DNA from 3 places in the Exiguobacterium sp. RIT341 genome. Region 2 is predicted to be linked to each of the others. Evidence: riboswitches for the same ligand, from Rfam matches in the RefSeq annotation. Region 2 holds a riboswitch; each other region holds the start of a gene.
What was found. Region 2 has a riboswitch for S-adenosylmethionine ahead of BW42_RS00175 (methionine ABC transporter ATP-binding protein). Riboswitches for the same ligand answer to the same signal wherever they lie in the genome.
Positions count from the first base shown of each region.

Region 1 (3,278 bases), on a different contig from region 2:
GACAAGCGAAGCAGAAAAAATAATGAAACAGGTCCGATCACCATGATCGGACCTGTCGTTGGTTAAGAAGAGATTTTTTCCTGTTGAGCAACTGATTTTTTCGGACGTGGGAAACCAAAGATGATGGCAATCGATCCACAGACGAAGAGCAGGAACGGATAGAACAGATACGGAATCAGTTCTGGTGAAGCTGTCTTCGTCAACTCTGCTGCGATCAGCAGTTGTGCCCCATACGGAATGATGCCTTGAATACCACAAGAGAAGATATCAAGAATACTCGCTGATTTCTTGCGGTCGATTTCATACGTATCAGCGATTTCAGCCGCGAGTGGTCCAGCGACGAGAATCGAGATCGTATTGTTCGCCGTTGCGAGGTTCGTCGCACTGACGAGTGCTGCCATACTGAATTCAGCACCGCGACGCTGTGAAATCTTGCGCGTCAACGTCTCTTTCAAGTAGGCGATTCCGCCATTGAACGTGATCAAACTGACGAGACCACCCATGAGGAGTGTCAAGATTGAAATCTCTGCCATGCCCATCATTCCTTCAGACATCGAAAGGACGAACCCACTTAAGCCAAAGCTACCGTCGATCATACCGATGATTCCAGTGAGCAATGTGCCACCGACGAGAACAAGAATGACATTGACACCAAATAGTGCAAGGACGATGACGGCGAGATACGGAATTAATTTGTAGAACTCGAATGCTTTAGCTGCTGCCGCATCGCCAGAACCAGAAACGAACGCGAGTAAGATGACCGTTAAGACGGCAGCCGGGAGAACGATCATGAAGTTCGTCCGGAATTTATCGCGCATGTTCGTTTTTTGTGTCCGAACGGCAGCGATTGTCGTATCCGAGATGAACGACAAGTTATCACCGAACATCGAACCACCAACGACTGACGCTGCTGCGATCGCAACGTTGATACCTGTTGCTTCATGAATACCAAAGGCGATTGGAGCAAGTGCAGCAATCGTTCCAGTCGAAGTTCCCATTGCCATCGAGATGAAGGCAGCGATGACGAACAGACCGCTCATCAGGAGTGACGGAGGTAGGAACGTTAAGGCAGCATTGACGGTCGCATCAATGGCGCCGATTGCTTCTGCCGTTCCAGAGAACGTACCGGCTAATAAGAAGATGAAGACCATAATCATGATATCGGGATTTCCGGCACCGGTTGCGATTCGTTCAACCGTTTGATTAATCGATCCTTTCGTCGTGATTGCAGCAAAGATCAGCGCGATCAAAGCAGCGATCAGAATCGGGAATTTGTAAAAGTCGTCATAGAAGATACCGGCTCCGATGAAGAGGACCAGAAATACGACGAGGGGAAGCAGTGCCCATTTGTTAGGCGTGATCATTTCATTCATTGTTGACACCTCGTTTCTCAAAGATACAAAAAAAGACCCCTTCGCAAGAAAGAAGGAGGTCTTTATGAAATAAAGACGCTCTTCTTATCTCTCAAGCTTTCGCTTGCTGGATTTGGCACAGTACGAATCAAATCGTCCGCTGCCGAAACATCATTGGGCCAGTCCCTCCGTTTCTCGCGATAAAAAGAAGTCATTCAATTGTTGTAAAACACGTTTCTTACCGTACCGCATTGAGTAACGCGTGTCAACTGTACTTTACTGAAGTGCCTGTTCTAACGTCTGGACGTTTTCTTCCATCAACTTAAAATACGAGCTGTTTTGCTGCGATTTCGTCACCGACTCGAGGTTATGGATCGTCACGGATTTAGCTCCGATTTCTTTTTGGATGACACGCGCAACCTTTGGTGAAACCGTTTCTTCGAACGCGACGTGTTTCAAATCATGCATCCGCGCTTCTTTCACTAAAGCAGCCAGTTGTTTTTGTGAGGGTTCATCGGAAGGGGAAATTCCGGCGATTGGAAGCTGCGTGAAACCATATCGTTCGGCGAGGTAACCGTAAGCTGCATGTGTGACGAGAAGTTCTTTTTTTGATCCGTCAGCGACGGCTTGCTTGAACTCTTTATCGAGTGCGTCAGCTTGCTGATCGAACGCTTTCAAGTTTTTTTCGAATGTTGCTTTGTCTTTTGGTACTTCTTTTGATAAGGCGACTGTGATAGAACGTGCCATTGCTTTGGCGTTGACAGGATCAAGCCAGACGTGTGGATCGTATTTTCCATGATCGTGTTCTTCCTCTTCGTGCGCATGTTCATCAGTTGCGTGATCATCGTGCCCTGCATCTTCGTGCGCATGCTCTTCTTCTGTATGTCCCTCTTCTTCATGTGCGTGAAGCGTAGCATCCGATTCCAGCAAAGTGACATCCTTACTCGTCTCGACGAACCGGACGTCCGTGCCTTTTAGACTCTCTTGGATTTTTTTTGAATAGGGTTCAAGTGTCGTACCCGTCAAAAGGAAAAGGTCACCTTTGGCAATCTCAGTGAGTTGCTTTGACGTCGGTTCATAGGAGTGCGGATCTGCTCCAGGTGGGACGATCATCTTGACGTTGACTTGATTACCACCGATTTCACGGGCAATGGCAGCTGTTGCGAACGTCGATGTATAGATTTCCGTCTTTTTATCATCTGAAGTCGATGAATCGGTGTTTGATCCACAAGCTGCGAGGATACTTGCGCTCGCGAATGCGACCGTTAAAGCAGGAATGATTTTTTTCATTATATGTTACCTCCGTTATTAAAACGTAATTATTCCGATTTGGACTTTTTCACTATAGCGGAACGTTTGAGAAGCGTCAAGTACGAATACCGAGACGTTCGACTTCTTTTAAAACGGGGTAAAAGGATAATAAAATGAAGGAATTGATACGTCTTTTGGAGGTGATCAAGTGAAACGTGAAACTGCATGGCTAATGGGGGGAGCTGCACTACTAACGACAGCAGCTGCGGGAGCAAGTATCTGGAACAATTACGGTGCATTACTTCGGTGGACTGAACCCGCCTTGCCAATCACAGAAAAACAACTCGCACCGCGGACAATCACTTACAAACAAGTGGGAGACCGTACCTTACAACTCGATCTCTATTATCCGCCGGGGGAAGGACCGTTTCCGGTCGCGATCTACGCGCACGGTGGCGCATTCGTTCGTGGAGAGCGCGAGGATCTGTTCTGTTTTAGCCCGATCGTTGATCGCCTGCTTGAACTTGGGGTTGCTGTTTGTAGTATCGATTATCGTCTGTTTGAAGAAGGGAGTTATTTTCCGGATAATCTCGAAGATGTACGGGATGCCTTATGCTTTTTGAACAAAGAAGCAGAAGATCTTCGCATTTTAAGAGGACGGATGATAGTATGGGG
Region 1 covers NZ_JFYW01000010.1:225,471-228,748, forward strand. The annotation lists gene BW42_RS13495 (hypothetical protein) at 1-23, shown strand, start outside; gene BW42_RS13500 (Na+/H+ antiporter NhaC family protein) at 63-1,373, opposite strand; SAM riboswitch class I at 1,455-1,559, opposite strand; gene BW42_RS13505 (metal ABC transporter solute-binding protein, Zn/Mn family) at 1,629-2,642, opposite strand; gene BW42_RS13510 (alpha/beta hydrolase) at 2,812-3,278, shown strand, end outside.
Region 1: it holds a riboswitch for S-adenosylmethionine, as region 2 does, so the genes downstream of both, BW42_RS13500 (Na+/H+ antiporter NhaC family protein) here and BW42_RS00175 (methionine ABC transporter ATP-binding protein) in region 2, are expected to answer to the same signal.

Region 2 (3,278 bases):
GCGTAAGGCAAGTTCAACCATCCGACCATAAAATGGTGCGGCTCCTAAAATCAGTGCCGGTAATGCTGCTGTTGGTCCGAGGAACGAACCGACGACTGCTTTCGTAAATGGAATCAATAAGATCAGTAAGATGATGAACGGAATCGAACGGAAGACGTTAACGATTAAGCTCAAGATCGAATAAAACGCCCGATTCTTGAACAACAACTCTTCGTTTGTCGCAAACAATAATAAACCAATGATCAAACCGAGAACGAATGTCGAAAGACCAGCGACTGCCGTCATATAGATCGTACTACCTGTCGCTTCCCACACCATGTCCCAGTCTAGGTTGTCAAAGAATGAAATCATCGGTGATCCACCTCCACTTCAACATCACTGGCTTGAAGCTTCGTAATGACCGCTTGTGTTGCTTCTGTTTCCCCGATCAACTGAATGAACAGTGTACCGAGTGCCCCTTCCTGTGATTGACCGACGTTTCCGCCGATGATATTGAACAGGACGGGTGAATCTTTCATGACTTCCGCAATGATCGGGCTTTCCGCTGTCGATCCGACGAACGTCAATTGAACGATTTTTCCGGTTGGATACCGTTCGCGGAGTTTCGCAAACGTCAACTCGTTCTCCGATGGCGACGTCAATTGTTTGACGAATTCTTTCGTCATCGCTTGTTTCGGGTGACGGAAAACTTCTGCGACCGGTCCTTGCTCGACGATTTTACCGGCTTCCATGACGGCGACCCGGTGACAGATTTTTTGAATGACATGCATCTCGTGTGTGATCAAGACGATCGTCAGTTTTAGTTTCTGGTTGATATCGACGAGTAACTCAAGGATTGAGTCCGTTGTTTTCGGATCGAGTGCACTCGTTGCCTCGTCACATAAGAGAACGTCAGGGTTCGATGCGAGTGCCCGAGCGATACCGACACGTTGCTTTTGACCACCCGATAATTGCGACGGATAGGCTTTTTCACGTCCATCTAAACCAACGAGTTGAATCAGTTCCGCAACTCGTTCCTTACGGCGAGCCTTCGGGAAGCCACCGAGTTCGAGTGGGAACATGATGTTTTCTTCAACAGTCCGTGACCAGAGTAAGTTGAAGTGCTGGAAAACCATTGAGACATTCTTGCGGACGCCTCGTAATTCTTTTGGTTTCAGTGATGTCATTTCGACACCATCGATTTGAATCGAACCACTCGTTGGTGCTTCGAGCATATTCAACAATCGGATCAAGGTCGATTTCCCTGCTCCGGAATAACCGATTATTCCAAAAATTTCACCGCGTTCGATTGTCAGATCGACATTCGCGACGGCTTCGACCGCTCCGCGCTTTGAGCGATAAATCTTTCCTACGTCTTGTAAACGAATCACAACTGTCCCTCCTAAAATAAAAAAAGTGCGCGCGTTTTAGAGCAAACGCGCGCACTTTTCAGTACACAAAACCATTTGCTCTCATCTCCCAGACTTTTGTCTGCTGGAATTAGCACCACTTCGGATCAGATCCGCGGTTGCCGGGTTTCATCGGGCCAGTCCCTCCACCACTCTCGATAAGAGTTTCGGTATTAAGTTTGTAGAATATATTCTGAATATTAGCAGGGGTTATTTTTGTTGTCAAACAGTTTTTTCAGAAACTTTTTCGAGGAACGTGAAAGCACGTGTTAAGTCTTCTTTCAAATCTTCCGCATCCTCAAGTCCAACTGAAATCCGGACGAGACCGTCCGTGATGCCGAGTTCTGCCCGACGTTCTGCTGGGATCGACGCGTGCGTCATCCGTGCCGGCACCGAAATCAGACTCTCGACGGCACCAAGACTCTCAGCAAGTGTGAAGAAGTGTGTCGCCTCGACGAGTTTTTCTGCGTTCGCTGCTGAACCGACATCAAAGCTGATCATCCCACCGAATCCAGTCGCTTGTTTCGCTTGGATGTCATGTCCAGGATGCGATGCCAGTCCTGGGTAGAAGATGTTCGAGACGATGTCTTGTGCTTGTAAGAACGCAACGAGATCATGCGCTGTCTCTTCGATCGCATCCATCCGGATACCGAGCGTACGTAGACCACGGACGAGCAAGAAGCTGTCTTGCGGTCCAAGCACGCCGCCTGTCGAGTTTTGGATGAAGTGAAGCTCTTCGCCAAGCGCATCATCTTTGACGACGACAAGTCCAGCGACGACGTCCGAGTGTCCGCCGATGTATTTCGTTGCACTGTGTAAGACGATGTCAGCACCAAGTGCGAGTGGTTGTTGATGGTATGGAGTCGCGAACGTGTTGTCGACGACGAGTTTAAGATCGTGACGTTTGGCAATCGTTGCGATGGCTGTGATGTCTGTTACTTTCAACAACGGGTTCGTCGGTGTTTCGACGTAGACAATCTTCGTGTTGTCCTGGATCGCTGCTTCCGTTGCCGCGAGGTCCGTCGTATCGACGAATGTCACTTGGATGTTGAACTTCGGTAAGACGCGTTGCATCAAGCGGAACGTACCACCGTAGACGTCATCCGTCATGACGATGTGGTCGCCAGACTCAAGCAAGTGGAAGACGGCATGAATCGCTGCCATCCCAGAACCGAATGCAAAACCACGTGCGCCACCTTCAAGATCCGCAATCAATCGTTCGATGCTCGTCCGTGTCGGGTTCGCTGTCCGTGAGTATTCGTATCCGTCCTTGAGTTGACCGATTTTATCCTGCTTGTATGTGCTTGTTTGATAGATCGGAGGTGTGACGGCTCCTGTTGCCCGGTCGACACCTGTTCCTCCATGAATCAATGCTGTCTTCTTACGCATGAGTTTCGTCCACCTTTTCAAAGATTTGTTGGCTTAAGTAGCGTTCGGCACTGTCTGCGAAGACGGTGACGATCGTACTGCCGGGGTGACGCTTTGCGATATCAAGCGCAGCAACGAGCGCTGCCCCTGCTGAACTACCAACGAGCAATCCTTCGCGAGCAGCGAGTGTATGAACCGCGTCAAATGCATCGCGGTCAGAAATCGTATGAATCTCGTCGACGAGTTCACGCGGAACGAGACTTGGCCATTTTGCTGTCCCAATGCCTTCTGTCTTGTGCGGACCCGCTGGACCACCATTTAAGACGGAGCCTTCCGGTTCAACGATTGCTGCTTTTGTACCGAGACGTTGTTTTAAGAAGTCCGCTGTTCCGGCGAACGTACCACCTGAACCACAACCGGCAACGAACCAGTCGATGTGCGGCAAGTCCGCCATCAGCTCAGGACCGAGTGTCCGCTGATACGTGACTGGGTTCTCTTCGTTTTCGAATTGTAACGGAACGT
Region 2 covers NZ_JFYW01000001.1:26,610-29,887, reverse strand. The annotation lists gene BW42_RS00180 (methionine ABC transporter permease) at 1-351, opposite strand, end outside; gene BW42_RS00175 (methionine ABC transporter ATP-binding protein) at 348-1,370, opposite strand; SAM riboswitch class I at 1,449-1,553, opposite strand; gene BW42_RS00170 (bifunctional cystathionine gamma-lyase/homocysteine desulfhydrase) at 1,611-2,777, opposite strand; gene BW42_RS00165 (PLP-dependent cysteine synthase family protein) at 2,770-3,278, opposite strand, start outside.

Region 3 (3,278 bases), on a different contig from region 2:
CCGGCACGGTTATGTTTCGTGATGAATGACGAAACACCGATTTCTTTTGCTGCTTGTACGATTTGATCACGTCCGACAGCAGCTGTTGTCTTTGGTACACGAATCCCAGCCTTACGCAATGCCGTGTATTGATTGACTTTGCTGACTTCAAGACGGAGCGCACGCGTTCCGTTAAAGACAGTCCGGTCATGCTCTTCTAACCAAGCGAGGACCCCTTCCGTCAACTCTGGCGCATAACGATGCCCCCGCGTATGCGAAGACGCACTCATACGACTGTAAAAGACACCTTCTGGCGGCAGTTCATCTAACGGTACGATTCCTTCATTCAAGTGCCACTGCTCGTACGGCAACTTGAGTTCTTCGAGACGTTTGATGAGATGATCCGTCCATTCTTGGTTTTCGTGGAGAATATGAATTTTTGTCATGATTGTTGACCTACCTTTCGTTTCGCTTCGACCAGTGGCATTACGTCACGGGCAAAGCGTTCCATTTCTTCGAGTTGTGGTGAGAATTGTAACAAGAGCAACGTGACACCAACGGCTTCGAACGCTAGAATCCGTTCGGCAATCTGTTCTGGTGTTCCGATCAAGTTCGGTCGCAGACCACGGTTCGAGACGGAATAATCATTTCGCTCGACCTGTTGTTCGAGTTGCGATTTACTGATGAAATCTTGATAACCGGCATAACCGGCGCTGTCTTCCTTGACGTCCGTGATGCGTTGCCACTCAAGAAGCGCTTCTTCTTCCGTATCCCGGCAAATGATGTAGGCAGCAAGACCGAAGCTCTCAAGCGGTGCGTGTCCCGTCGCTTCCCGGCGTATTTTCATGTCATTGATTTTATGAGCTACTTCTTCAACAGTGCCTCCATGCATGACGTAGGCATCACAATGTTCGACGATCGTCCGTTTTCCGGCTTCACTCTCTCCACCAGCGTAGAGCTTAATTCCCGGACGCTGGACGGGTTTCGGATGGAGTTCTGCCTGTTCGATCGTGTAGTGATTGCCGGAGAAGCTGTACGGTGACGCATCTGCCCATAGTCCTTTCATGACCGTGACGAACTCTTCCGTTCGGGCATAGCGTTCATCGTGTGCAGTAAAAATACCGTTGTATTGTTTTGCTTCTTCTGCCCACCAGGCCGAGACGACATTGAGCGTAAATCGTCCTCCACTCAACTGATCGATGTTTGCCGCCATCTTCGCCGTCGTCGCCGGATTATGGAACCCGGGACGAACCGCTGTCATGATTTCAAGACGTTCTGTTGTTGCAGCAATCGCCGCTGCCGTTGTCCATGCCTCAAGACTCGGTTCCTTGATGCCTTTGATATCGTTCAAGTTCAATTCCGCAATTAACGTCGTCGAGAAGCCGATGCGTTCAGCTGTTTGTGCGACTTGTTTCGCATAATCGAATGTCGCTGGCATCTGTTCATCCTCGACGTTACGTAACCATCCCCCAAAAATCGGTAACCAAAAACCATACTCCACTCCATCGTCCCCCTTATCATAAAAAAACGCTCTTTTCGAAGTTCGAAAAGAGCGACGGTATCTTGTCCTGTCCGCTCTTATCTTCAGAAGGTATTCCTTCCTGGAAGTAGCACCTTCCGCCATAGCGGGGTTGCTGAAGTGTCTTCGGGCCAGTCCCTCGACTTCTCTAGATAAGATGTGTTGCATTCATCGTACAGAATTCATTGAACTAAAGCAACCATTAAACCGTCTTTTCCTATCGGATTTACCCCTAAAGAAAAATCCCGACGTGATGTCGGGATTCGGAATTAGTATGGTGCGACGAAATCTGATGTCTGCTCTGGCGCCTGCTCCCCACGAATACGATCGTAGAATTTGGCAAGCGTGACACTGAAGTATGGTCCGACCCATAGGACAGCAAGACCAAGCGTAACGATGACAAGCAACGCCCAACCAATGAATGATAGGAAGAGTAAAAATGCTTCCATTTTATGACCATCCATGAGTTGACGTGAACGCGTGATTGCCTCGAGAATACCGATTGACGGCTCATCCCGAAGGATGTAGTACGTCAACAAGTAAGAGAATGACTTGATGATACCAGGGATGATTAAGAGTAACGTCCAGAGCGCGATAAAGATGAATTGAACAATGGCCAGCCCCACCACTTTCAGGAACATACCATATGGCTCAAACAAATCCGTCACTTTCGTTTCTTCGCCACGAGCAATCGACATGGCAATCCATGTCCAACCGACTCCTACTGGAATCAATAAAATCGACACCAATGATACAACGAGATCTATACTACTAGACGGCTCATCGATATCCGATCCAAATAAATTAGGAACACCCTGAATAATACTAAACAGCAGAAAAGCTAGGACTGCAAATCCCCAACGACCGCTGAGCGACTCCTTCGCTGCTTTCTTTAATTGAGATGACATGAGTAAGGTCCTCCTTGAAAAATAAGTTCTCACCTTACTCTACGGCTTAAAACTTCTAATGTTTCACTCTTTTTTCAATAATTTCCCGTCTCGTTGCTGGTTGAGCCAAGCACGCTCAAGTTGTTTGTCGTCCACATGTTAGAACGAGCGTTGAACATCGAAGCGCTTCATCGCAAACGAAATGTCATGTTTTTCGTCTATGTATGCTGATATATCTCCACAGCCGGATCCCGTTGCTTGTATTTCGCGACGATGACGATCAGGACCGTGATGATCACAAGCAGGAACCAAGAAGACAATTTTCCGAGATCAACGACTTCCCATCCTCTTTCCTGATGCGGATAGACCCACCCTTTAAAGAACGTCACGATATTCTCAGCGATCCAAATAAAGAACGCGATCAGTAAAAAAGACAGGACGAGCGGCATCCGGTAGATCGTCTGCTCGATCGTAAAATGAACCCATGACTTATAGAAGACAAGGACGACGAGGACCATCAATAGCCAGCGTGCATCGAAGATCCAGTGGTGGGTGAAGAAGTTGAGATAGACGAGACTGCCTACGCTGATCGCAAGCCAAGGTGGTGGGAATGCTGTGAAGCGTAAATGAAATCTTCGGAACGCTTGACAGACATAACTTGCGACACTTGCATACATGAATCCTGCATACAAGGGAACACCAGCCACTTTCGTTAGAGCCTGTTCCGGATAACTCCAAGACCCAACGTTCACTTTGAACAGTTCAAGTGCTAGACCAATCACGTGAAAGAGTAAGATCAGTTTGAACTCTTCCAGCGTTTCATAACGCGTGACAAGTAAGACGATTTGGACGAGAAGACACCATAGCAACAGGAGATCGTATCGAGCGATCGG
Region 3 covers NZ_JFYW01000010.1:88,067-91,344, reverse strand. The annotation lists gene BW42_RS12850 (RimK family alpha-L-glutamate ligase) at 1-425, opposite strand, end outside; gene BW42_RS12845 (LLM class flavin-dependent oxidoreductase) at 422-1,480, opposite strand; SAM riboswitch class I at 1,555-1,657, opposite strand; gene BW42_RS12840 (DUF975 family protein) at 1,768-2,406, opposite strand; gene BW42_RS12835 (DUF817 domain-containing protein) at 2,604-3,278, opposite strand, start outside.
Region 3: it holds a riboswitch for S-adenosylmethionine, as region 2 does, so the genes downstream of both, BW42_RS12845 (LLM class flavin-dependent oxidoreductase) here and BW42_RS00175 (methionine ABC transporter ATP-binding protein) in region 2, are expected to answer to the same signal.